Regions from separate parts of the Pseudoalteromonas sp. BSi20495 genome, predicted to be linked through region 1. Evidence: predicted binding sites of a transcription regulator. Region 1 holds the regulator's gene; each other region holds the start of a gene.
The links. Region 1 encodes FliA, which starts transcription of late flagellar genes. Its sites were predicted from a motif close to CTAAAGNTNNNNNNNNNNNNGCCGATA; they were not measured.
Positions count from the first base shown of each region.

Region 2: P20495_RS11230 (flagellin) is a predicted target of FliA. The motif match lies at 3,113-3,139, and genes of this name have one in related genera.
Region 3: P20495_RS12350 (VC2046/SO_2500 family protein) is a predicted target of FliA. The motif match lies at 2,048-2,074, and genes of this name have one in related genera.
Region 4: P20495_RS06090 (DUF5610 domain-containing protein) is a predicted target of FliA. The motif match lies at 2,775-2,801, and genes of this name have one in related genera.

Region 1 is NZ_BADY01000083.1:18,289-24,062, forward strand. Features, by position in the region: gene flhA (flagellar biosynthesis protein FlhA) at 1-1,175, shown strand, start outside; gene flhF (flagellar biosynthesis protein FlhF) at 1,196-2,680, shown strand; gene P20495_RS08600 (MinD/ParA family protein) at 2,673-3,533, shown strand; gene P20495_RS08595 (RNA polymerase sigma factor FliA) at 3,560-4,270, shown strand; gene cheY (chemotaxis response regulator CheY) at 4,311-4,694, shown strand; gene P20495_RS08585 (protein phosphatase CheZ) at 4,712-5,479, shown strand; gene P20495_RS08580 (chemotaxis protein CheA) at 5,495-5,774, shown strand, end outside.
Region 2 is NZ_BADY01000065.1:4,941-10,714, forward strand. Features, by position in the region: gene P20495_RS11240 (flagellar basal body rod C-terminal domain-containing protein) at 1-1,677, shown strand, start outside; gene flgL (flagellar hook-associated protein FlgL) at 1,680-2,912, shown strand; gene P20495_RS11230 (flagellin) at 3,233-4,201, shown strand; gene P20495_RS11225 (flagellin) at 4,707-5,678, shown strand.
Region 3 is NZ_BADY01000055.1:19,221-24,994, reverse strand. Features, by position in the region: gene P20495_RS12340 (YchJ family protein) at 1-319, shown strand, start outside; gene P20495_RS12345 (DUF6172 family protein) at 925-1,227, opposite strand; gene P20495_RS12350 (VC2046/SO_2500 family protein) at 1,486-2,013, opposite strand; tRNA gene P20495_RS12355 (tRNA-Tyr) at 2,126-2,210, shown strand; tRNA gene P20495_RS12360 (tRNA-Tyr) at 2,264-2,348, shown strand; gene P20495_RS12365 (M48 family metallopeptidase) at 2,391-3,089, opposite strand; gene P20495_RS12370 (VOC family protein) at 3,625-4,056, opposite strand; gene P20495_RS12375 (HD domain-containing protein) at 4,073-4,804, opposite strand; gene P20495_RS12380 (class I SAM-dependent methyltransferase) at 4,869-5,774, shown strand, end outside.
Region 4 is NZ_BADY01000114.1:20,839-26,612, reverse strand. Features, by position in the region: gene P20495_RS06080 (RNA-binding protein) at 298-777, shown strand; gene murI (glutamate racemase) at 740-1,540, opposite strand; gene P20495_RS06090 (DUF5610 domain-containing protein) at 1,606-2,745, opposite strand; gene trmA (tRNA (uridine(54)-C5)-methyltransferase TrmA) at 2,908-4,005, shown strand; gene P20495_RS06100 (DUF523 domain-containing protein) at 4,016-4,468, opposite strand; gene P20495_RS06105 (thiol:disulfide interchange protein DsbA/DsbL) at 4,528-5,166, opposite strand; gene P20495_RS06110 (thiol:disulfide interchange protein DsbA/DsbL) at 5,182-5,774, opposite strand, start outside.

The DNA.
Region 1 (5,774 bases):
GTTTAGGCGCACTACTTGGTTACTTAGCCTATTACACGCAGCAAAGTAAAATCAAAGCTGCTGCAGCCGAAGCTGAAGAGGCTGCAAATGGCGGAAGCACCGCGACAGGTGTTGCGAATAAACAAGAGCAAAAAGAGCTTGGTTGGGATGATGTTCAGCAAGTTGATGTAATAGGATTAGAAGTAGGGTATAGATTAATTCCGCTGGTTGATCAATCACAAGGTGGTGAACTACTCAACCGGATTAAAGGAGTGCGTAAAAAGCTTTCTCAAGAGCTTGGATTTTTAGTTCCTCCTGTTCATATTCGCGATAATTTAGAACTAGACCCTAATGCTTACAGAATAACGCTAATGGGAGTATCTACTGGTGAGGGGGAGCTTAAGCATGGTGATGAGCTGGCTATTAACCCAGGGCAAGTATTTGGTCCAATAAAAGGAATTGAAACTAAAGATCCTGCATTTGGATTAGACGCGGTTTGGATTAAACCTGATCAAAAAGACGAAGCTCAATCTTTAGGCTATACCGTTGTTGATTCTGCCACAGTGGTTGCAACTCATATTAGTCAGTTGTTAACTAACAGCGCAGCGTTGTTACTAGGGCATGAAGAAGTTCAAAACTTACTTGATATGCTTGGAAAGAGTCATCCTCGTTTGGTTGAAGGACTTGTCCCTGATGTATTGCCGTTAACCGCTATTGTAAAAGTACTACAGAACTTATTGAACGAAGGGGTGGCTATTCGCGATATGCGATCAATTGTACAAACCCTTGTTGAGTATGGTCCTCGTAGCCAAGACCCTGATGTATTAACGGCTGCAGTGCGTATTTCTCTGCGTAGATTAATTGTTCAAGATGCGGTTGGAATGTCATCTGAAATACCTGTCATAACCTTGGCGCCTGAGTTGGAACAGATGTTGCATCAGTCATTGCAAAATGCAGGCGATGAAGGTGCCGGTATAGAGCCAGGACTTGCAGAGCGACTTCAAGTGTCATTGAATGAAGCGCATCAAAATCAAGAAATGGCCGGTGAACCTTCAATACTGTTAACGTCAGGAATGTTACGTACTGTGTTATCTCGTTTTGTTAAGTACACCATACCAGGATTAAGGGTGATGTCTTATCAAGAGGTGCCAGACGAAAGACAGATAAAAATTGTCAGCTCTGTAGGCCAACAATAAGATTTTAAAGGGGTTGAATAATGAAAATTAAACGTTTTTTTGCTAAAGATATGCGTACAGCACTTAAAGAAGTGAAAGATGAACTTGGTGTTGATGCGGTTATTATGTCTAACAAAAAGCTGGCTAATGGCGTTGAGATTGTAGCCGCAGTTGATTATGAAAAAGCGGCCCCTAAATCAGCTGCACAGCCGCAAAATACTTTAGCGCGTGCGGATGACTCAGCACAATCACACAGTATACATAATTTTGTAAAGCCAGAGCTTCAACGCACTAAAGCTGCCCCCCAAGCTAGGGTTGCAGATAGTTTAGAAGCTTTACTAGAGCGTCAATCTCCTCGCCCACGTTCACCTGAATTAGCATCAATGTTTTCTCAATCGGGTATTGAAACGACCGATAATTATCAAGAGCCAGTTGTCAAACCTCGCTCAGCGAATATGTTTGCTCGCGAAGATATTGCACCAACACGTCCACAGACCCAAGCCGATAGTTTAGGTTTTGATGACCTAGATCGTGATTTTGATGATCTAGATAGCCCCGTAACACCTCAAGCGCACGTTAAAAATAATGAAAGTGAAGAAATGACGTCAATGCGTGAAGAAATGAACGCTATTCGTCAATTGCTAGAGCACCAAGTGTCAGGTTTAATGCAGCAAGATATGGCACGCCGTGACCCCACACGTGCTTGTATGATTGACCGTTTAGTTGGTATGGGAATCGATAAAGAAGTTGCAGAACAAATGGCGTGTTTTGTACCTGATGACGTATCTCGCCAACAAGGTTGGAAGGCTTTGTTAACAATGGTCGAAGACCAGATGCAAACTACGAATAATGAAATACTACGTCAAGGTGGTGTTTACGCATTGGTAGGCCCTACTGGTGTGGGGAAAACGACAACAGTTGCAAAGTTGGCTGCTTTAGGCGCACAGAAATACGGTGCAGATAAAGTGGCGCTAATAACCACCGATACATACAGAATTGGTGCTTATGAGCAACTTGCAACATACGGTCGAATTATCGGTTGTGGAGTAAAGCAGGTTAAAGATGCTAATGAATTAGCTGAAGTTTTATACCATTTACGAAATAAACGTCTAGTATTAATTGATACAGCAGGTATGAGTCAACGAGACTTACGTTTAACAGAGCAATTGAATACGCTTATGCGCAATCAACGTGTTGATATTCGTAGTTATTTAGTATTAAGTGCAACAGCGCAAATAAATGTCTTGCAAGAAACAGTACGACATTTCAAAAAAGTGCAGTTAAGTGGTTGTATTTTCACCAAGTTGGATGAATCTTTAAGTTTAGGTGAGATTATTAGTATTGCGATTCAAAATCGCCTTCCAATAGGGTATCTTACTAATGGTCAACGAGTTCCAGAAGACATTCGTGTTGCAAATGCAGAAAAACTAGTAAAAAAAGCTGAGCAATTGTATTTGAAAAGAATAAAAGCACAACATTCACGACACCAAGCAGTGGCGTCGAGCACAGTAGGGATGTATGATTAACACAGTATTAGATCAAGCAAGCGGCCTGCGCAAAATGAGTCAAAACAATAACAACGGCGTAAAAGTTATCGCTGTTACTGGTGGCAAGGGTGGTGTAGGTAAAACAAATGTTTCACTTAACACGGCAATAGCATTAGGCCAGCAAGGTAATCGAGTTTTAGTACTTGATGCCGACTTAGGTCTAGCGAACTGTGATGTGATGCTCGGATTACGGGTTGAACGTAATTTATCACATGTACTTTCTGGTGAGTGTGAACTCGATGAGATTTTAGTTGAAGGTCCTGCAGGAATTAAAATTGTACCAGCGACCTCTGGTTCTCAGAGTATGGTGGAATTATCACCGTCTGAACATGCAGGCCTTATACGCGCTTTTAGCGAATTAAATACCGAATTTGATATCTTAATTGTAGATACCGCTGCGGGTATTTCAGATATGGTACTGAGCTTTTCTCGTGCTGCTCAAGATGTAATGGTTGTAGTGTGCGACGAACCGACTTCAATCACAGATGCTTATGCACTTATTAAAGTGTTAAGTCGTGAGCATGGGGTGTATAAATTCAAAATTGTAGCTAATATGGTTCGTAGTATGCGTGAAGGTCATGAGTTATTTGCAAAACTTTCAAAAGTAACGGACCGATTTTTAGATGTGTCAATGGAGTTGGTTGCAACAATCCCTTATGACGAAAATATGCGTAAGGCAACTCGCCGTCAAAAAGTGATTGTAGAACTTTTTCCTAGTTCTCCTGCTTCAGTTGCCTTTAAAGCACTGGCGACAAGAGCAGTGAAATGGCCTATACCTAACCAACCTTCAGGACATTTAGAGTTTTTTATTGAGAAGCTAGTTAACGGCTAATTATGACAACATTGGTAAATAGAGCTATGGGATATCAATCAACACAAAATTTAAATGTGATTGTTGAAAAACATGCATCGCTAGTCAAAAAAGTGGCATGTCATTTAATTGCTCGTTTGCCTCCAAGTGTCCAACTCGATGACCTAATTCAGTCGGGTATGATAGGCCTAATTGAAGCATCAAAAAACTTTGATGCAACCAAAGGCGCAAGTTTTGAAACGTTCGCGGGAATACGAATTCGCGGTGCCATGCTTGATGAAATGCGCCGTGGTGACTGGGCTCCTCGGTCGGTTCATAGAAAAAGCCGTCTTGTAGCCGAGACGATTGCTGGATTAGAAAGTAGCTTGAATCGTGAACCAACCGATATAGAAGTTGCTGAAAAACTTGAAATTTCGTTAAATGAGTACCATCATATTTTAAACGATGTAAACACAAGTAAAGTGTTAGGCATCGAAGACCTCGGGGTCGATGAAGATGTTATTACCACGGCGGGCCAAGATTTAACGCTAGACAAACCGTTTAATAACGTTAAAAATGAACGATTTAATGAATCATTATTAAATGCTATCAAGTCATTACCAGAGCGAGACGCAATGGTACTTTCTTTGTACTATAACGATGAAATGAATTTAAAAGAAATTGGACATATACTCGATGTAAGTGAATCGCGTGTAAGTCAGATACATGGTCAGGCGATGATTAAGCTAAAAGCAAAAATCAATGACTGGATAAACTAGTAGTAAGTAAATACAGGTTAAGACCTCACTGGAGGATGTTTTGGATAAAAACATGAAAATTCTTGTTGTTGATGATTTTTCGACAATGAGACGTATTATTAAAAATCTATTGCGCGACTTAGGCTTTACCAACGTCCAAGAAGCGGATGACGGCTCTACAGCCTTACCCATGTTACAAAATCAAGTTTTTGATTTTGTGGTAACAGATTGGAACATGCCAGGAATGCAAGGTATTGATCTTTTGAGAGCGATAAGGGCTGACGATAAATTAAAACACCTTCCTGTTTTAATGGTGACAGCTGAAGCTAAAAAAGAACAAATAATAGCAGCGGCTCAAGCTGGTGTTAATGGCTATATTGTAAAACCATTTACAGCTGGCACATTAAAAACTAAATTAGAAAAAGTGTTCGAACGCTTAGGTTAATAATAGGGGAAAGGCTTATGCCAGCACCTGCTGCGCCTCGGATAACGTTAGAACAAGCTCGTCAGCTCGTCACTTTTTTAGAAAATGGCGAACATGATAAAGCTGATCAACTAATTTTAGATACTGCATCTAAAGAGCAGTCAGAAATATTTGACGAAGTGGGAAAGTTGACGCGTCAACTACATGAAGCTTTAAAAGGCTTTGAGCTAGACACGCGCCTAACAGATCTCACTAACGACGCTATACCTGATGCTAAAAAACGGCTTAATTATGTCATTGAGATGACAGAAAATGCTGCAAATAAAACCATGGATGCGGTTGAGGCGAGTTTACCGATAGCACAACAGTTAGCTGATGAAATATCCCATATCAAACCGACATGGGACCGTCTAATGAGTCGTGAAATTGAACTCGGTGAATTTAAAGTACTGTGCCACAGCATTGATAAATTCATGAGCAGTTCTCATCATAAAACTGATGAGTTACAAAGCTTCATGACTAACATATTAATGGCCCAAGATTATCAAGATTTGACAGGTCAAGTAATTCGCCGAATTATAGAACTTGTTAGGGAAGTTGAAGAAAGCTTACTTCATCTTTTAACTGCTTTTTCTGAACAAGATATCAGTAAAGCAGTCACCCTAAAACCACAAAAAATAGATGACCCAGTTGACCCAGAAACATTAGCAGGTCCTGAAGGGCCTATTATTGATAAAGAATCACGTAATGATGTTGTGTCTGATCAAGATGAAGTCGATGATCTTTTATCAAGTTTGGGCTTCTAAGAGGAGAGTAACTGCATGTTTGAAGTCGATGAAGATATTTTACAAGACTTTCTTGTAGAAGCAGGAGAAATCCTTGAGCTTTTATCTGAACAGTTAGTTGAACTGGAAAACAATCCAGAAGATACCGAGTTGCTAAATGCTATATTTAGAGGCTTTCATACCGTAAAAGGCGGTGCTGGATTCTTAGCTATGACTGAGCTTGTTGACGCATGTCACGGCGCAGAAAATGTATTCGACTTGTTAAGGCAAGGCGTTCGTTCTGTTAATTCTGAGCTAATGGATGTTATCTTACAAG
Region 2 (5,774 bases), on a different contig from region 1:
CAAGGAGCACTTAACCAGCCATCTTCAACGGTTTCGCGTTCGCTAGTGATGACTGATGCTGAAAATTTAATAAATCAAATGGATAGGCTTTCAGGAATTGTGTTCGATCAAAAAAATATAGTAAACGAACAGCTCGAAATTTTCACTGATGAAGCTAATGGGTTAGTTCAGAAAATAAGCACGTTGAATCAAGATATTGCTGCTGTAAATGGTACTAATAATGCAGCTGATGCTAGCTCTACATATAATGAGCGCGATAAAGCTATTCGTGACCTGTCAGAACTTATAGATATAGAAACACTTGATGGCCCCAACGGTGAAAAGCTTGTTTTTATGGGTACAGGTGAAGCAGTAGTTATGCAGAATGGTTCTTTTAATTTATTTTCCATGCGAGGTGACCCAGATCCTAATTTTAAAGAGCTTAAGCTTGATGTTAATGGTGGTAAAGTTGTGCCTCTCGAAGTTGATACAAGTAAATTGAAAGGAAAAATTGGCGGCTTACTTGCATTTAGAGACGATATTTTAGTACCAGCACAAAATCAAATTGGTCAAATGGGATTGGCTATTGCAGATTCTTTTAATGAGCAAAATAAGCTTGGTATGGATGCTAATGGTGAGTTAGGTGGCAATATATTTAATATACCTGCAGTCGGCGGTTATGCTTATGCAGCCAATACTGGTGGTTCAACCATGACAGCAACGCTCGAGCCAGGTAAGAGTAGTGAATTGCCGGCAAGTGATTTCATAGTTACATATACTAGTGGCACAACAGTAGAAATTCAGCCGGTTGATAATAAAGGTGAACCGCTGGGTAACCCTTCAACAGCAAATATAGTTGCTGGAGTTATAGATTCATCTACTATTACCAGTGGTGAGTCATATGGGTTACAGATTAATGTGTCGGGGACCGGAAATACAGGTGATCAGTTTCAAATAAAGCTTAATTCAGAAGCTGCTGCAAGTATGTCTTTGACAACAGGGCGTGGTGAAGATTTAGCATTAGCCGCACCAATTAGAACCGCCAACGATATTAATAATACAGGTTCTGCAACAATTACTGTGGGTGAAGTTACGGATGTTACAACAGGCAGTTTTAGTTCTTCTCCAGTTGGGCTTACAAATGGGCCTATTTCGATAGTTAAAACAGCCAACTTGGATGAATATACAGTATCAGATGGAGTTAATACCAGTACATTTACGATAACGCCTCCGGCAGAGAATATGTTACAGCAAGCAGGTAATGGATTTGAATTATATGGTTTCGATTTTGATTTAGAAGGCACAACTGCTACGGGTGATACCTTCACATTAGAATTTAACGAAGGTGGCTTCGATGATAATCGAAATGGTTTAAAGCTTGCTGAATTACAAAGTGGAGAGTTAGTTCGTCAAAATGTGGTTTCGGGTACGAATGCAGATAACCATAAAACATTTAATCAAGCTTACGCGGGATTAGTAAGTGATATTGGTGTGGTAACCAGCCAGGCGAAAACAAATGGTGAGGCGTTTGAAGCACTCGCTCAACAATCAGAAGCATGGTACGAATCACTCTCGGGAGTGAATCTAGATGAGGAGGCTGCTAATTTATTACGTTTTCAACAATCTTATGCAGCCTCAGCACAAGTTTTAGCGACGGCCCGTACCATTTTTGACACTTTACTTAGTGCTGCGAGGTAGTTATGCGCTTATCAAATAATTTAATGTATCAAAATAGTTTGAATTCAATTTTAAATAATCAACAAAGCGTAAACAAAGCGCAAGAGCAAGTTAATACACAAAAGCGAGTTTTAACAGCTTCGGATGATCCGTCGGCTTCGGCTCGTGCTTTGCAGTATACAGATCGTATACAAAGTAATGAGCAATACACTAAAAATATTACAATGCTCACTAGCCGTTTAAATATAGAGGAAGCAGCTCTCAAAGGAATTAAAAGTGCACTTGAAAAAGCACATACATTGACTATTCAAGCAGGTAATGGCGCATATGATGATGTCGACAGAGAGTCTATAGCTGAAGAAATAAAAGCACTTCAAAGTAGCGTGCTAGATTTAATGAATTCTAAAACAGAAGATGGAAAATATATATTTTCAGGCTATCAAGATAATACTCAGACTTATGCACTTGAGTCATCAACAGGTATATATGTATATGGTGGGGATCAAGGTGAACACAAGATAAAAATAGCTGAAGGTGTTGATATAAAATCGAGCGATAATGGTTTTGATGCATTTGAAAAAGTGGACGCTCGATTAAATGTTACATCAAATGACGGAACTGTGATTGGTGGTATAACGAGTGCTAAAGTCTTTGTAACAGAACAAGGGCAATTTGACTTATTTCATAAATCTAATTTTGACCCAGATCCCGCGGCTCCTATTGGCTCAAATACAATAAATGTTATAACAACTGTGGGTACTCCAAATACTTATCAAATTGAACAGAGTGGAACAATATTGGCGGCAGGTGACTTTGGTGGTTCCAAGATTAGTTTTGCAGGTCTAGAAATTAGTATATCTCCAGTTGCCAGCGGACAAGTTGATTTTGCGTTAGAAGCTCCTAAAAAAGAGAATGTGTTAAATTCAATGAATGAATTAATTGCAGGATTAACGAACCCTAGCCTAACACAAGAAGAATTTAAGGAAGTTCTTGCTGACTCACTAGTACAGATAAATAATGCAAAGAACAATGTATCGCTTACTCAAGCAGGTCTTGGAGGTCGAATTAATACAGCAGACAAAGTACAGCAGTCAAATACTGATTTAGATATCAATAACAAATCGTCAAGATCTGGCTTAGTTGATATTGATATAACTGAAGCTATTACAGAACTTACAAAGCAAGAAACAGCTCTTCAAGCATCTCAGGCAACCTTTGGCCGTTTAGCCAACCTTTCATTATTTGATTATCTATAATTTTACAAAGAATAAGGCAACAACTTGCCTTATTCGAATCTTTCCCTTCTTTTTAAGATTATCCCCTTTAAATTTAGCTACTTGGTTTTTATTATTAAAAATAAACAAGTGTTTTCTATCGTGTTATTTAATTTACTGAAATAGGTAAAACCATTAAATTACAGTTAGTTAAAAATAAAGAATAAAAAAATTAAAAAAAGCTAAAGGATTTTTTAAAGGGACCGATAACTTAATTAACCAAGCAAAGCGTTGAAATAACAACTACTGCTTAATCTAGTAAGTTTGAGAGTAAATGATAAGTTTACTTCGGGAGAGATATTATGGCTTTATATGTAAATACAAATGTTAGTGCATTAAACGCACAAAGACAATTAAGCAATTCTGGTAACGCATTAGATACATCATTCCAACGTTTATCATCTGGTATGCGCATCAATAGCGCAAAAGATGATGCAGCGGGACTTCAAATTTCAGACCGTCTAACCGCACAAGTTAATGGCTTAAATCAAGGTAACCGTAACGCAAACGATGGTATTTCTTTAGCACAAACTGCTGAGGGAGCACTTGATGAAGTAACATCAATGTTTCAACGTATTCGTACACTTGCTCAACAAGCATCAAATGGTTCTAATACAGATGAAGATAGGTTAGCGATACAAGAAGAGATTCGCTCTTTATCATCAGAGGTGAACCGTGTTGCAGAAGATACGACGTTTGGTGGTCAGAACTTACTTGATGGTAGTTATGATGCTAATTTCCAAGTCGGTGCTGATGCAGTGCAAACTATTGGTTTTAGTATGCAAAATGTAGGTGCTACTGCAGGTGTAAACAGTGTATCAGCTAATGGTGGTTTTACAATGTCTGGTATTGCTGTTGTGGCAAGTGCTGTTACAGGTAATCGCTTATCAGGACTTGCTGAAGGTGCTTCTGATATCGGTGGTGCAGCACTAACTACAGATACATTTGCCGCGTCATTCGTAGCTACAGCTATTAGTGTATCTAGCCAAGCAAATGCACAAGTAGTATTTGCAGGCATGGATTCTTTAATTGCGGTAGTAGATAAAAAACGCGCTGAGTTAGGTGCGGTTCAAAACCGTTTTCAATCAACGATTCGTAACCAATCGAATATATCAGAAAACTTATCAGCGGCACGTTCTCGTATTAAAGATACTGACTTTGCTGCAGAAACAGCTAATTTAACCAAGATGCAGATTTTACAACAGGCTAGCCAAACAATTTTAGGTCAAGCAAATCAGCGTCCACAGGCTGCATTAAGCTTACTAGGTTAATCGGTGAAGGTTTAACAGAAAGATTAGTCAAAGTATTGACGAAGAAGAATAAAAGCGCCTTTGTTTAATGGGGTATTAACAAAGGCGCTACAGGATTTTTCAAGCGGAGGCTTTAAATCCCAACAGTTCTTACATTTGCAGAACACATAAACATAAGCATAAACTATGCCATTAGTTTATGAAAGTTAACCCACTCTCAAACTTATCAGATCATAAGGCCCGTAAGGGCCTTATTACTCTTTTTTATTATAATACTACTATTTTAGCCTGCCCAATCACAAACCAAGCGTTGTCTAATGGCTGCTTGTATACTTCTTTATTTTAGTTAACTAAAGTTGGCCTAATGTTTGCTTATGTATTTGTAAGTTTATTATTAACTTACAAAGTGGCAGATAGTTGCCCCTAGGCATGAGTTATGCGTACATATCTAGTCACTTTGTCAAATATCCACTTTCTTTCGAATGAGATAGTGACTTAACTTTGACAGATAAGAAGAGAGTATATTATGGCTTTATATGTAAATACCAATGTGAGCGCACTAAATGCACAGAGACAACTTGATAGAAGCGGTGGAGATTTAGACACGTCTTTTAAACGCCTTTCTTCGGGTCTTCGCATAAATAGTGCAGCTGATGATGCTGCTGGATTACAAATTTCAGACCGTTTACAATCGCAAATACTTGGCCTTAATCAAGGGAACCGAAATGCGAATGATGGTATATCTTTAGCCCAAACGGCAGAAGGTGCAATGGATGAAATTACGTCTACCTTTCAGCGTGTCCGTACTCTTGCACAACAAGCTTCGAATGGTTCGAATACAGATGAAGACCGCTTAGCAATTCAAGAAGAAATACGTCAATTATCTGATGAAGTAAACCGTATTGCTACAGATACGACATTTGGCGGCCAAAGTTTACTTGATGGTAGTTACTCAGCAAGCTTTCAAATTGGTGCTGATGCAGTGCAAACTATAGGTTTTAGCATGCAAAATGTTGGTGCTACTGCAGCAGTTAATAGTGTGTCAGCTAATGGTGGGTTTACTTTGTCAGGTATCGCAGGTATCGCAAGTGCGGTTTCAGGACAGCGCTTATCGGGGTTAGCTGAAGGTGTATCTGATATCGGTGGGGCCGCTTTAACAACAGATACTTTTGCGGCAACATTTATCGCAAGTAATATAAGTGTTTCAAGCCAAGTTAACGCGCAATTAGTTTTCGCCGGTATGGATGCACTTATTGCAGTTGTTGATAAAAAACGTTCAGAGTTAGGTGCTGTGCAAAACAGATTCCAGTCAACTATTCGTAACCAAGCTAATATTTCTGAAAACTTATCTGCAGCTAAATCGCGTATTAAAGATGCTGATTTTGCGATGGAAACGGCTAATTTAACCAAAAACCAAATATTACAACAAGCAAGTCAAACTATTTTAGGGCAGGCTAACCAACGTCCTCAAGCGGCGCTTAGTTTACTTCAAGGTTAACAATATAGGCGTAAATAAAAATTAAATACAAATAAAGCTAAAGCTTTTGCTTTAATGGGCGATAAATGATTTAGAGGACTAAAAATCCAGTACTCT
Region 3 (5,774 bases), on a different contig from region 1:
TCAAACATATACAACAGATAAACAGCCCGAAAACCCCGTTAAAGAAATTAAAGAATTTGCAGATGGTTGCCGCTTTATAAAACTGACAATTATAGACTCAGGGCACGATGATAGTCAGGGTTTTGTAGAATTTAAAGCGCACTACTTTTATGATAATTTATACTGTGAATTGCACGAACAATCAAAATTCATTAAAGAAAAAAATCAGTGGAAATATTCTGACGGCGTTATATTACCTGTTGCAGATATAAAAATTGGCAGGAACGATGATTGCCCATGTGGCAGTACTAAAAAGTATAAAAAGTGCCATAGCCTATAAACCTCAACTTACCCAGGCATCAGGTATTTTGAAATACACTAATTAGTTAAATGGTATGTACTCTAGTTTTGTACATATTATTTAACTTAATGTGGCGCATACGCACGAAAAGTTATTTATTTCCAAAAAACTCAGCGTCTCTAAATAAAATTTTATACCAATCTGCTTATGTATGGGGTCTATTTAACGTTAAGAAAATTACGCTAGAACTAGGCAAAAGTTTTTGTATCTAGTTGTTCTAAATAAAAAATTTTAACGACGTTATAGTGCAATTTAATTCGTTAAATTGATCAAATATTTATGCAGGTTGGTATTATAGGGTTATGAGATAATTTATATTGTTCAAATACTTATACCAACTCTTTTAATTAAGTGATCTATTTTTAGATAACAGAATCGTGTCGATAACAAGACAAAAAATCGTTATTTAATTGTCCTATATCAGAAATTTTTAACGCCGTTAGCGTCAGATTTAATCCCTCAAACTGATTAAGCATGATTGCGGATTGGTTGGTTAGTATTATTCAGATTGATATTAAAACCCACATAACAAAAATGGACCACTTGGGTCCATCTCTACTTTACGAGTACTTAAAATTTAAGAGTTACTCGTCGTCATCTAAATCAGCTTGTTGACGCTGTGCCGGCTTTGCTAAAATCTCTACGTAGAAAGACTTTAAATCTTGCTTTTCGATGTCGCTGATATGATTGCTAATCTCTGCAACGTGCACTACTTGAGCATCTTCAGCTGTATTACCAAACTTACAGTCAAATGCCCAGTAATCAGCATCTTCAGGTAGCGTTTTATTACGTTCTCTTTTCAAATATTTTTTCACTTCGTGCTTTGCAGCATCGACCATACGAGGGTATTTGATTTTCTCGTGATTCAGCGTGAATGTTTTCTTCATTACGTTCCTAATTACCTTGGTTTAATGATAACGGCATTTCATGTCATACCATTTGACATCATTATAGCAATTGCATTAAATTTTTGGATGGTTTTTTTAAACTAAATCAATTTTTAGGCAATTAACATTATAAATAGCTACAAAGCCTCTCTTTTTAGCCATCATTATTATAAAAATGACCATTTAAAGCTTGTTTTACTGTGCCTGACATAAGCTGATTTGAAATCGTAGATAGATAAATTATTTTGTAGGTCAATATTATGCTGTAGCTAAGTGAAGCGGTTGATGTAATGATTCATCATTAAGACCATCATAGAATGAAGCTACGTCCATTTGCGGATGCGATAGCTGAGTCTCTTTGTTCTTAATACGTCTGCGCACAGCTAGCTCACAATTATCAAGCACATTGAGTGGAATATGAGCTAAATCATTTCTTATTGAAAGTGGTTCAGGGTTTAAGCAGTGTCGTAACTTAATATCGCTCATACCTGCATGCTCTCCCACATTTGATAATAAAGCGGCGTTGTGTTGCCCAATCAACATATTAAATTCATCCGGTGCTAAAGGCTGCTTCGGACCCGAACCAAATTGCTTACGAAGTGTCTCTTCTTCAACAATAGGGTTTTCAATATCTGTTTTTGGAAAATGGAACTGACTAAAATCAAGCGCATCGTGGGATAACATTGCCAATAAAAGAGAAAACTCTCCTCGACGTTGTTCGTGTACACTTTTATTCAACCGTGTACTTAGTTGACTCTCTGTGATTAACAAACCGTCGATTTGCATAGACTTTAGCCGATTATTGTAGGTAATAGATATTTATCGGCTTTATTTCATTTTTCTTTAGCTTTTTTCTTTACTTAAATATAAGTTTTGCTATTATCAGCGCCGTTGCACTGGAGGGGTTCCCGAGCGGCCAAAGGGATCAGACTGTAAATCTGACGGCTCAGCCTTCGCTGGTTCGAATCCAGCTCCCTCCACCACTTTTTCTTACCGACTAAGTTAAGTGGGGTACCAAGTGTAACAAAATTAGTGTGGAGGGGTTCCCGAGCGGCCAAAGGGATCAGACTGTAAATCTGACGGCTCAGCCTTCGCTGGTTCGAATCCAGCTCCCTCCACCACTTTTCTTCTAAAATACCTTATATTTTAAACTTCAATATTTTTTAAAATTCCCACTGTAAACTTTGTCCATTATTCTTTAACCAATCTGATGCTGTCTTATGATCCGGATAAAACTTAGCTACACGTTGCCAAAATACACGACTGTGGTCTAAGTGACGTAAATGCGCCAACTCGTGGACTATGACGTAGTCTATAATTGATTTTTTGGCTCCAATCAAGAGTAAGTTAAACGTAAGCTCACGTTTACTATTACAACTCCCCCATTTACGTTTATAGATACGTATTCGTAAATCATTCGGTAAAGGTTCCTCCATTAGTTTACAAAAGTGGGCAAGACGCATATCAATATATAATCCTAATTTTTCAGTTAAATACGCCTCAAGTAATGTTTTATACTTCAATTTTTTATGGCTCACTCGAGAAGAACACAATACGCTTAATGTATTCTCATGCTCTATAACTTGAGAATGCAAAGCGTGTTCAAACGTTATGTCTATAAGATTTGAGAAAATTAGAATTTTATGTGTTTCGAGTGGATATTGCTTTGAGTCTGCAATATTAATCTGTTTATCAAGTTGGCTATTTACCCAATCTCGTTTCTCAACCAACCATAAATCCAACTGTTTTTTAGGAACATAATGAGGCGCATAAACGGTTATTGACCGTTGGTGCACTTTAATAGCAACAGTCTTACGTCGGGCACTTCGCTTTAATTGATACTCAAACAACAGTTCTACCACATTTAACCAACACGAAATTTCTAATATTTTATACCAATAGGCTTAAGTATGGGATCTAATTAATAATAAAAAACTGGTCTATAACTAAGTGAAAACTTTATATCTAACTGCTTCAAACGATAATAGAAGACCAAGCCCTGCTGACCTTACAATATTAAAGTTCATTTTATCTAAGAGCGATTTAATCGCTGCGTGAGGTGTGTCACCTAGTGGGGTCGGTAACTTTTCATGCGTTACCTTACTGACTTACATCCATGTGAAAACAAGTAAAAACCTAGCAAAGCTTCTGCGTCCTGATCACGATTTTCACCTATATTTGTGCAGCGACAAAACGTAAATTAACTTTAGGTTGAATCCTAAAACAGCGCATGTCTGGCACTTATGTTAACTGTACAAGCACAAATAATTGCTAAAAAATACAGTTTCACTTGAAACAAAAAAGCAGCGAATAAACCCCAATTAGATATTATTCAAAGTGATAGCAGTATGATAAAAACTTACACATAAATTCATATAATGGGAATTATAGGATTAACTACATTAGCTTTTTTTTAGATGAATGCGAACCTAAGTTAACCGATGGATAGTAAAGTTTTATATACGAGTAATCATGAGATGTGATCTCATGGCTATTACCACTGTCATCTTTAAAATACATTGAAAACGTTACACCATGATCAGCAAGAACCGCTTTTATATTTAAACTTTCAAGATGACTAAGCCACTGTATAAATTGCTCCCCTGTTGCCAAAAATGCAATTCCTTTACTGCGCCCCTCACCTTCAAAAAGTGCTAAACGAGTCTTTGAACTAGCATCCTCGAGCGTTAAAGGTCCTCGTCCGTCCTCATTCCAAAAAGCAAGTTCGGGTACTATACTAAAACCTAAAACGCGCTCATACCATTTAACTGCATTCGATAAATTTTCAACATTCAAATGGCAATGATCAATACCTGATAATTTAGGCATATTTTTATTATCCACGTTACTCACCAATTTCTGACTTTAATTGCTCTAAAAACTCATGCATGTAAACTGTACGCCTATTCGCTTCTGCTTTAGCTGATGGGGTATTCATGCTTTGAGCAATATGTAATAGTTTTATAAAAAAATGATCAAGTGTATATTTTTTATCATCAGCTTCTCGTTCAATACAAAAAGGGTCTTCTGGGTTATACAATAACCGAGAAATTGAGCCGCCAACTTTCATACATCGACTCACTCCAATCGCACCTAGTGCATCCATTCTGTCAGCATCTTGTACTATTTGCGCCTCAACTGTTTTAATTTCTATATTTGCGCTAAAGCTATGAGCCGCAATAGCATGATGAATATCATCAAAAAGTGACTCGTCATAATCAATCGATTTTAAAAATTCCAGTGCCTTATCTGCTGCCATAGTAGAGGCTTTTGCACGATCAGGGTGGTTTTTAGCCACCGCCACACAGTCATGCATCCACGCTGCAGGTAATACAACTGACATATTAGCCTGCTCTGCATTACATAGTTTTATTGCAACGCGCACCACTCGCTCTATATGCGTAATATCGTGAGCCACATCGGCATGCACTAAAGAGGTTATAAATTCTCTGCATTGTGAATTAAGTATTTGTAAATCGGGGCTTAAAACGGCGTCAGGCACTTTCAGGTTCCAAAAGCTAATTAATAAGTGAATTATTAGTACTTTACCGTGCTTTATAGCCCTCTTGCAAAACATTCATTGTATGTTGCCCGCTGCTTGACTAAAATACAGCGCTTATTTATTACTACTGAGAAGCCTTATGTCATCTGCCGTTTACCTACAAGCTGGTCGCGATAAATCATTAAAAAGAAAACACCCTTGGTTATTTTCAAAAGCCATCAAAAAAATTAAAGGTAAACCTGGATTAGGCGACACAGTAACGATTCACGATAGCGAAGGTAAGTTTTTAGCAACTGCTGCTTATAGCCCTCATTCACAAATTCGTGCACGTGTTTGGAGCTTTGACGAAAAGGAAATCATCGATCAAAACTTTTTTGAACGCCGTTTACGTCGCTCATTAGAAGCACGGAGCCAAGTAATAGAAGAAGGCGGATTAACAGGCTTTAGATTATGTGCAGCTGAGTCTGATTACTTACCAGGCGTTACAATCGATAAATTTGATAATGTACTAGTTTGTCAGTTACTAAGTGCGGGTGCCGAGCGTCATAAAGGCGAGATTGTTGGCGCGTTAATGGCTATTTTTCCAGGTTCTAGCATATACGAGCGCTCAGACGTAGAAGTACGTACAAAAGAAGGTTTGGAGCCAATTAAAGGTGTTCTTTGGGGTAATGAGCCAACACAACCTGTACTTATTGAAGAAAACGGCTTAAAAATTGAAGTCGATATAATTGAAGGTCATAAAACCGGATTTTACTTAGATCAACGCGATAGCCGTGCTGCACTTGAGCGTTTTTCAAAAGACAAAACGGTACTTAACTGTTTTAGTTACACAGGTACATTTTCGTTGTACGCTTTGCGTGGCGGGTGTGAGCATGTCACTAACGTTGATGTATCGCAACCAGCGTTAGATACTGCTAAACGTAATGTTGAGCATAATAACTTAGACTTAAATAAAGTTGATTTTGTGAAGCAAGATGTCTTTAAGTTACTGCGTCAATACCGCGACGAAGGCAGACAGTTTGATACCATCGTAATGGATCCACCA
Region 4 (5,774 bases), on a different contig from region 1:
ATTTAACTCTCTGAGTAGTTCGTGCCTCGCTATGCTTCGGCGTTTCCCGTCTCAGTGGGGTCGCATTATAGGGAGATCCGAAAACAGATCAACCCTTTTTTTAGATCTTTTTACTGTTCGAACAAAAATAGAACAGAACCGAGTGAAATCATATTAAAACCTTAGTAAAACGATGTTTTTTTGTGCTCTTCTTTATTATTTAATACAAATATCATTGCTATGTTCAATTAAGACGTTAAGATAGCAAGTTCACAATGTTAAATTAATGTTTATTTCCTGTTTATTGGTAGATCTAAAATGAAATTACCCGATCAAAAAGCTTTTATCTTCTCTGTTATTCTTGCTGTAGTTGGTTTTGTTGTTGTTAAGTTTGCTTTAGCAAGCCTGGCACTAGACCCTGCGCTTCTATTTGGTGTTGGTTTGTTAGTAGGCGCACTTGTTATTGCAGCAATGTCGTCTGATGTAACTGAAGAAGCCGAAGTAAAAACAAAGACTCTCTATGTTGGTAACCTTCCTTACCGCGCAAATGAAGGTGTTGTTCGTGCATTATTTGAAGAACAAGGCAAAGTATTCAATGTTCGTTTATTAAAGGATAAAAATACTGGCAAGCGTCGTGGTTTTGGTTTTGTTGAAATGGCGCAAGCTGATGCAGACAATGCAATTGCTAACTTGAACGATAGCGAGTTCCAACAACGTACTTTAAAAGTACGTGAAGCAAAACAAAAACAAGAAGACGATTCTAATGCTCTACGTACTGAGACGGATCAGTCAGTGTAACTAGCTTTACCGCTAGCTTATTGCTAAACACATCAGCCGTTGCATAATATTGCAGCGGCTTTTTTATGTCTGTTCGCTTATTCACACATAGGTTAAGTTGGTTAAGTAGGTAGTTGACTCTGTTTGCTATCGCTACACCCGAATCAAGTAATTTTACATTCCCTTTAAAATACTGACTAATCGGCTCTACTAATATCGGAAAGTGCGTACACCCTAGTACAAGTACATCTATAGCTTTATCTATATTTAGGCCATCAAGCACTTGGTGCAACTTGTTTGTATCTAAATAGTCTGTAAAAAAGTGTTGCTCAGCTAATGTCACTAACTCCACACTGCTATATAGATTAACGATTACATTACGTGCATGTTCAGCAATTAATGTTTTAGTGTATGAACTGGCGACCGTGGCTGGTGTGGCTAATAAGCCAATATGATTTGAGCGTGTTAATTCTGCGGCAGGCTTTATTGCTGGCACAACACCTACTATAGGAATATCTGTCACTTGGCGAACAGCACTAAGTGCAGATGTAGAAGCCGTATTACACGCTATTACTATTAAATCAACGTCAAGCGTGTTGGCTTTGATGAAATGAATAAGTGAGCACAATCGGTTGATTATTGTTTGTTGGGATTGAGCACCATAAGGTAGGAATGCATTATCCATAAAATAGCTGTACTGAGCATTGGGGATACTTTGCTTGATATGTTCAAGTACGGTAGTTCCACCAATACCTGAATCAAAGACCATTATATGCGCTGACAAACTACCGTTCCCACTTTACTTTAAGAACGGCAGTTTGCCATGAGGTATTTATAAAAGAAAGTAGTTTAGCTTTGTGTGGTTTCTAAATCGGCAAGATCATCGGCCGCTGAATTTAATTGATTAAGGTTTTCGAACATAGACTTTGTGTAATCTACTAACTTATCTATTTGTTCCTGATCTTGATTTAACCATTGTAGAATGCCAGCTAGTTGATTTTGTAATCCAAGTTCACCCGCTTTTTCAAAAGCACTTTTAAGGTCGTCATTAAAAGGGGCTAAACCCTCTGCTACTTGTTTTTCTGGTGCTGGTTTATATTCTTCGTAACTTTTAACTGTGGCTATTGTTTTTGTTTGGCGTAAATCCATAGAAAAAGCCACCAGCTGATCGCTGTCTAAACTCAGCTCTTGTGCTTGTTCAAATGCTTCATCTAAATCACCACCAAAAAAGGTTTTACTTAAATCTTGTAAGTCTTCCATCATCGCATTAATCGCTTCTTGCTCTTGCTCATTTAAGTCACCATTAACCGACATCGAAAATGATACCTGTCGAGATTGCGATGATGAGCTTGCAAACGATTCACTATCACTGTTTCTCTGATAGCCACTCGCCGATTGAGATTCAAATGCATCCGCAAAGCTAATACTTACCTCATCGCCTTCTGCGGTAGTGAATTTATACTCTGCATTGCTAGTCATACTGACATATTGAGCCTGACTTATATTTACGCTGGCTGGTTGTGGATTAAATAGCGACTCTTCAAATTTATCAAGCCCATTGTAAATTCCCTCTTTGGACTTATTGATGCCCTCTTCCATTTCGTCATTAAATACACCTGTACCTTTGAGTTCATCAACAGCGTCGTCAATCCCTATTTGGACTCCTTTACGCGCGTCGCCTAACATGTCTTTGAGCTTTTCATCATTAGCGCCATTAGCTTTTGCTTTATTTACAGCGCCGCTGACAAAATCGAGTACGTTTTTTACGATTTCATCAAAATCAAATAGTGGTTTGTCTGCTTTTTTTTCTGCGATAGGCAATCCAAGCTGCTCAGCCATTTTATCGCCAAGCACTTTTGCAGCTAATTCTTTGCCACGTTGCTGGTAACTATCTTGGGGAGATTGAATAGTAGGTTGCTGTATATCTGCTTTATTATTGAATTTATTAATGTTGTTGTTTGGCGTGAAGCCATAGTTACCTATTTTCATGTTACATCTCCTAAGCGTGCGTAATTTATTATCGGCTATAACAATAAAAACTAAAGTACAATGTGCAATAAAACAGCATAAATGCTAGCCAAAACTAGACAAATACGCAGCGCTCCCTACAATAGCGCCGATAAACAGATCTTAGATAAGGTAGTAGCGTTAATGGCAGTTATTAAAATAGATACCACACAGTACCAAGCGCAGTTAAGTGAAAAAGAGCAGCGTATTAGTGCGCAGTTTCAACGTTTTGGTGTGGAGCAACTAGAAGTATTTAGCTCAGAGCCAACTAACTACCGCCAACGTGCTGAATTTAGAGTATGGCACGACGGTGACGATCTGTTTCACATTATGTTTGATCAACAAACAAAAGAAAAAATCCGTGTTGATACATTTGATCCAGCAGCACCTTTAGTAGGTGAAATAATGCAGGTGATGATTGAAAGCCTCAAGCCTTGTGAAATATTACGCCGTAAGTTATTTCAAATCGATTACCTATCAACGCTAAGCGGTGAAATTTTAGTAAGCTTGCTTTATCACAAACCACTGGATGATGAATGGTTAAGTGAAATTAAAGCACTTAAAGAAAAGCTTAGCAGTAAATACAAAATTGACTTTATAGGCCGTGCTCGCAAACAAAAAGAAGTACTAGGTGATGACTTTGTAACTGAACGTTTAACAGTTAATGGTCAAGAGCTTATATATCAACAAGTAGAAAATAGCTTTACTCAGCCTAATGCAAAAGTAAATATTAATATGCTGGAGTGGGCGCAAGATTTATGTAAACCACTTAAAAATGATTTATTAGAACTGTATTGCGGTAACGGTAACTTTTCAATTGCGTTAGCGGGCTGTTTTAATAAAGTATTAGCAACAGAAATATCAAAATCATCTGTTCATTCTGCTCAATACAATATTGCTAAAAATAACGTCGAGAACTTAGATATTATTCGTATGTCGAGTGAAGAGTTTACTCAAGCAATGAATGGCGAGCGTACTTTCTCTCGTTTAGATGGTATTGACCTTAAAAGCTATGACTGCCAAACCATATTAGTTGATCCACCGCGCGCGGGCATGGATGAATTAACGTGTGACTTAGTGGCTAACTACGAAAGCATAATTTATATATCGTGTAACCCTGAAACCCTTGAGCGTGACCTTGATCACTTAACACGTACGCACAACGTTAAGCGCTTTGCTATATTTGATCAGTTCCCATATACACATCACATTGAGTCGGGCGTTTTCTTACAACGCAAATAACCAGCCAAAATTAAAGTGCCAGTACTTTTATAAGTGCTGGTATTTGCTCTTCACTAAATACTTGAATACCATTTTTTATTAATAATGCTGTAGTTAAACCTAGACCTTCGATTTTTACTCCGCGATGCTTTCCATCATATATTGTATTTCGTCCGCAAGAAGGGCTCGATTCTTTAAGTAGAGCCAAACGCACTTGATTCTTTTTACAGAGTTCTAGCGCTATATTAGCTCCAGTTTGAAACTGCTCTGTTACATCTTCTCCTAAATTAGTAACTACACTCCCCTGTATTATTTCAGCAGGAGATCTAGGAGTAGGAAGCCCACCAGCGACCTCAGGACAAAACACAATTAATCTATTTTGTTTTTGCCACAAATTAAGCTGTGGATGCAAAATTGCGTGTCCTCTACCATCGTAGCGAACAGGCTGCCCTAGCAAACAACTCGATACTAATATTTTTTCCATCGCTATATCCTTATAAAGCAAAAAAGCTCCTTAAGGAGCTTTTTTTATTTTGGTTAAATTTATTTATTAGCTAGGTAATTAATTAATTTTCCAATATCTTCTGGTTCAGTAATACCCGACTCACGACCTAGGTTTAATTTGTACTTACCATTTACAATAAAGGTAGGTACGCCACGTAGTGCGCCTTTTTCTTTAAAGTAGTCTTGATCGCGTTTCATTTTAGAGCTCAGCGTACGTACCGAGAAGCTTTTAAACAGCTTATCAAACTTATCACCATCAACGCCCTGCGCTACAAATATATCTTTTACATCTGCAAGCTCATTAAATTTAGCGCGCTTTGTATGGATATGATTAAAGATTGCAGAAATAATCTGATCTTTTTGTGGAAGCACTTCAGCTGTCGCAAGTGCTTGGCTCATCATCTGTTGGTTTTCTGGGTCACGTACACCTACAAAATCAACATGACTCTTTTTAAATTTAACGTTTTTATCAAGCTTAGGCTTAAACTCACCAATTACTGCCTCCATGTTATTACATGCAGGGCAGTAAAATGAGAAAAACTCTTTAACTTCTGGCTTTTTAGTTGCACGCTCAGAAACAACGTCGTAATGCACGCCTTCTTCATACGTTGCTGCAAAGCTTGCTGCCGCCATAGGAAGTAATACCGCAAGCAAACCTGCTTTAACTAATTTAATCATTATTATGCTCCGAAATTATAAGGCTAATAAAAACGCAACTAGTTCATCAAACTGTTGTTGGCTTTTAATTGTATTAATATTAATTTTATATTTATCGTTAACAATAAAAGTAGGTACACCTGTAAGTGCGCCTAATTTTGAATATTTGTTTTGATTATCTTGTAATGCACGCTCAGCTGAAATAATAGGCATGCTTGCCATATCTTTATCAAACGTTTCGCTATCAATGCCATTTACTTCTAAAAGTTTTTTTAAATCTTTCATCTCAGTCAATGGTGCACGTTGAACATGAATACTTTTAAATATTTGCTCTGTGATAGCATCTTCTTGCCCATGTTTTTTGGCAATCAGATAGGCAAAGCTCAGATTGGTTTGCGCCTGTGGTGAAACACCACCTAAAAAGTTAACATGATTTTTAATAAACGTTGCACCTGTTGGTAAGCTTTTTTCTATTGCCTGAGCAACAGGTTCAAACTTAAAGCAATGCGGGCAATAATATGAAAAAAATTCCGTCACTTGTGGTGTTTTACTTTTCTCTGCATTAATAATTGTATATTGATTATCAGCTTCAAATTGTGCAGCAAATGCCGCAAATGGTAAACAAAGAA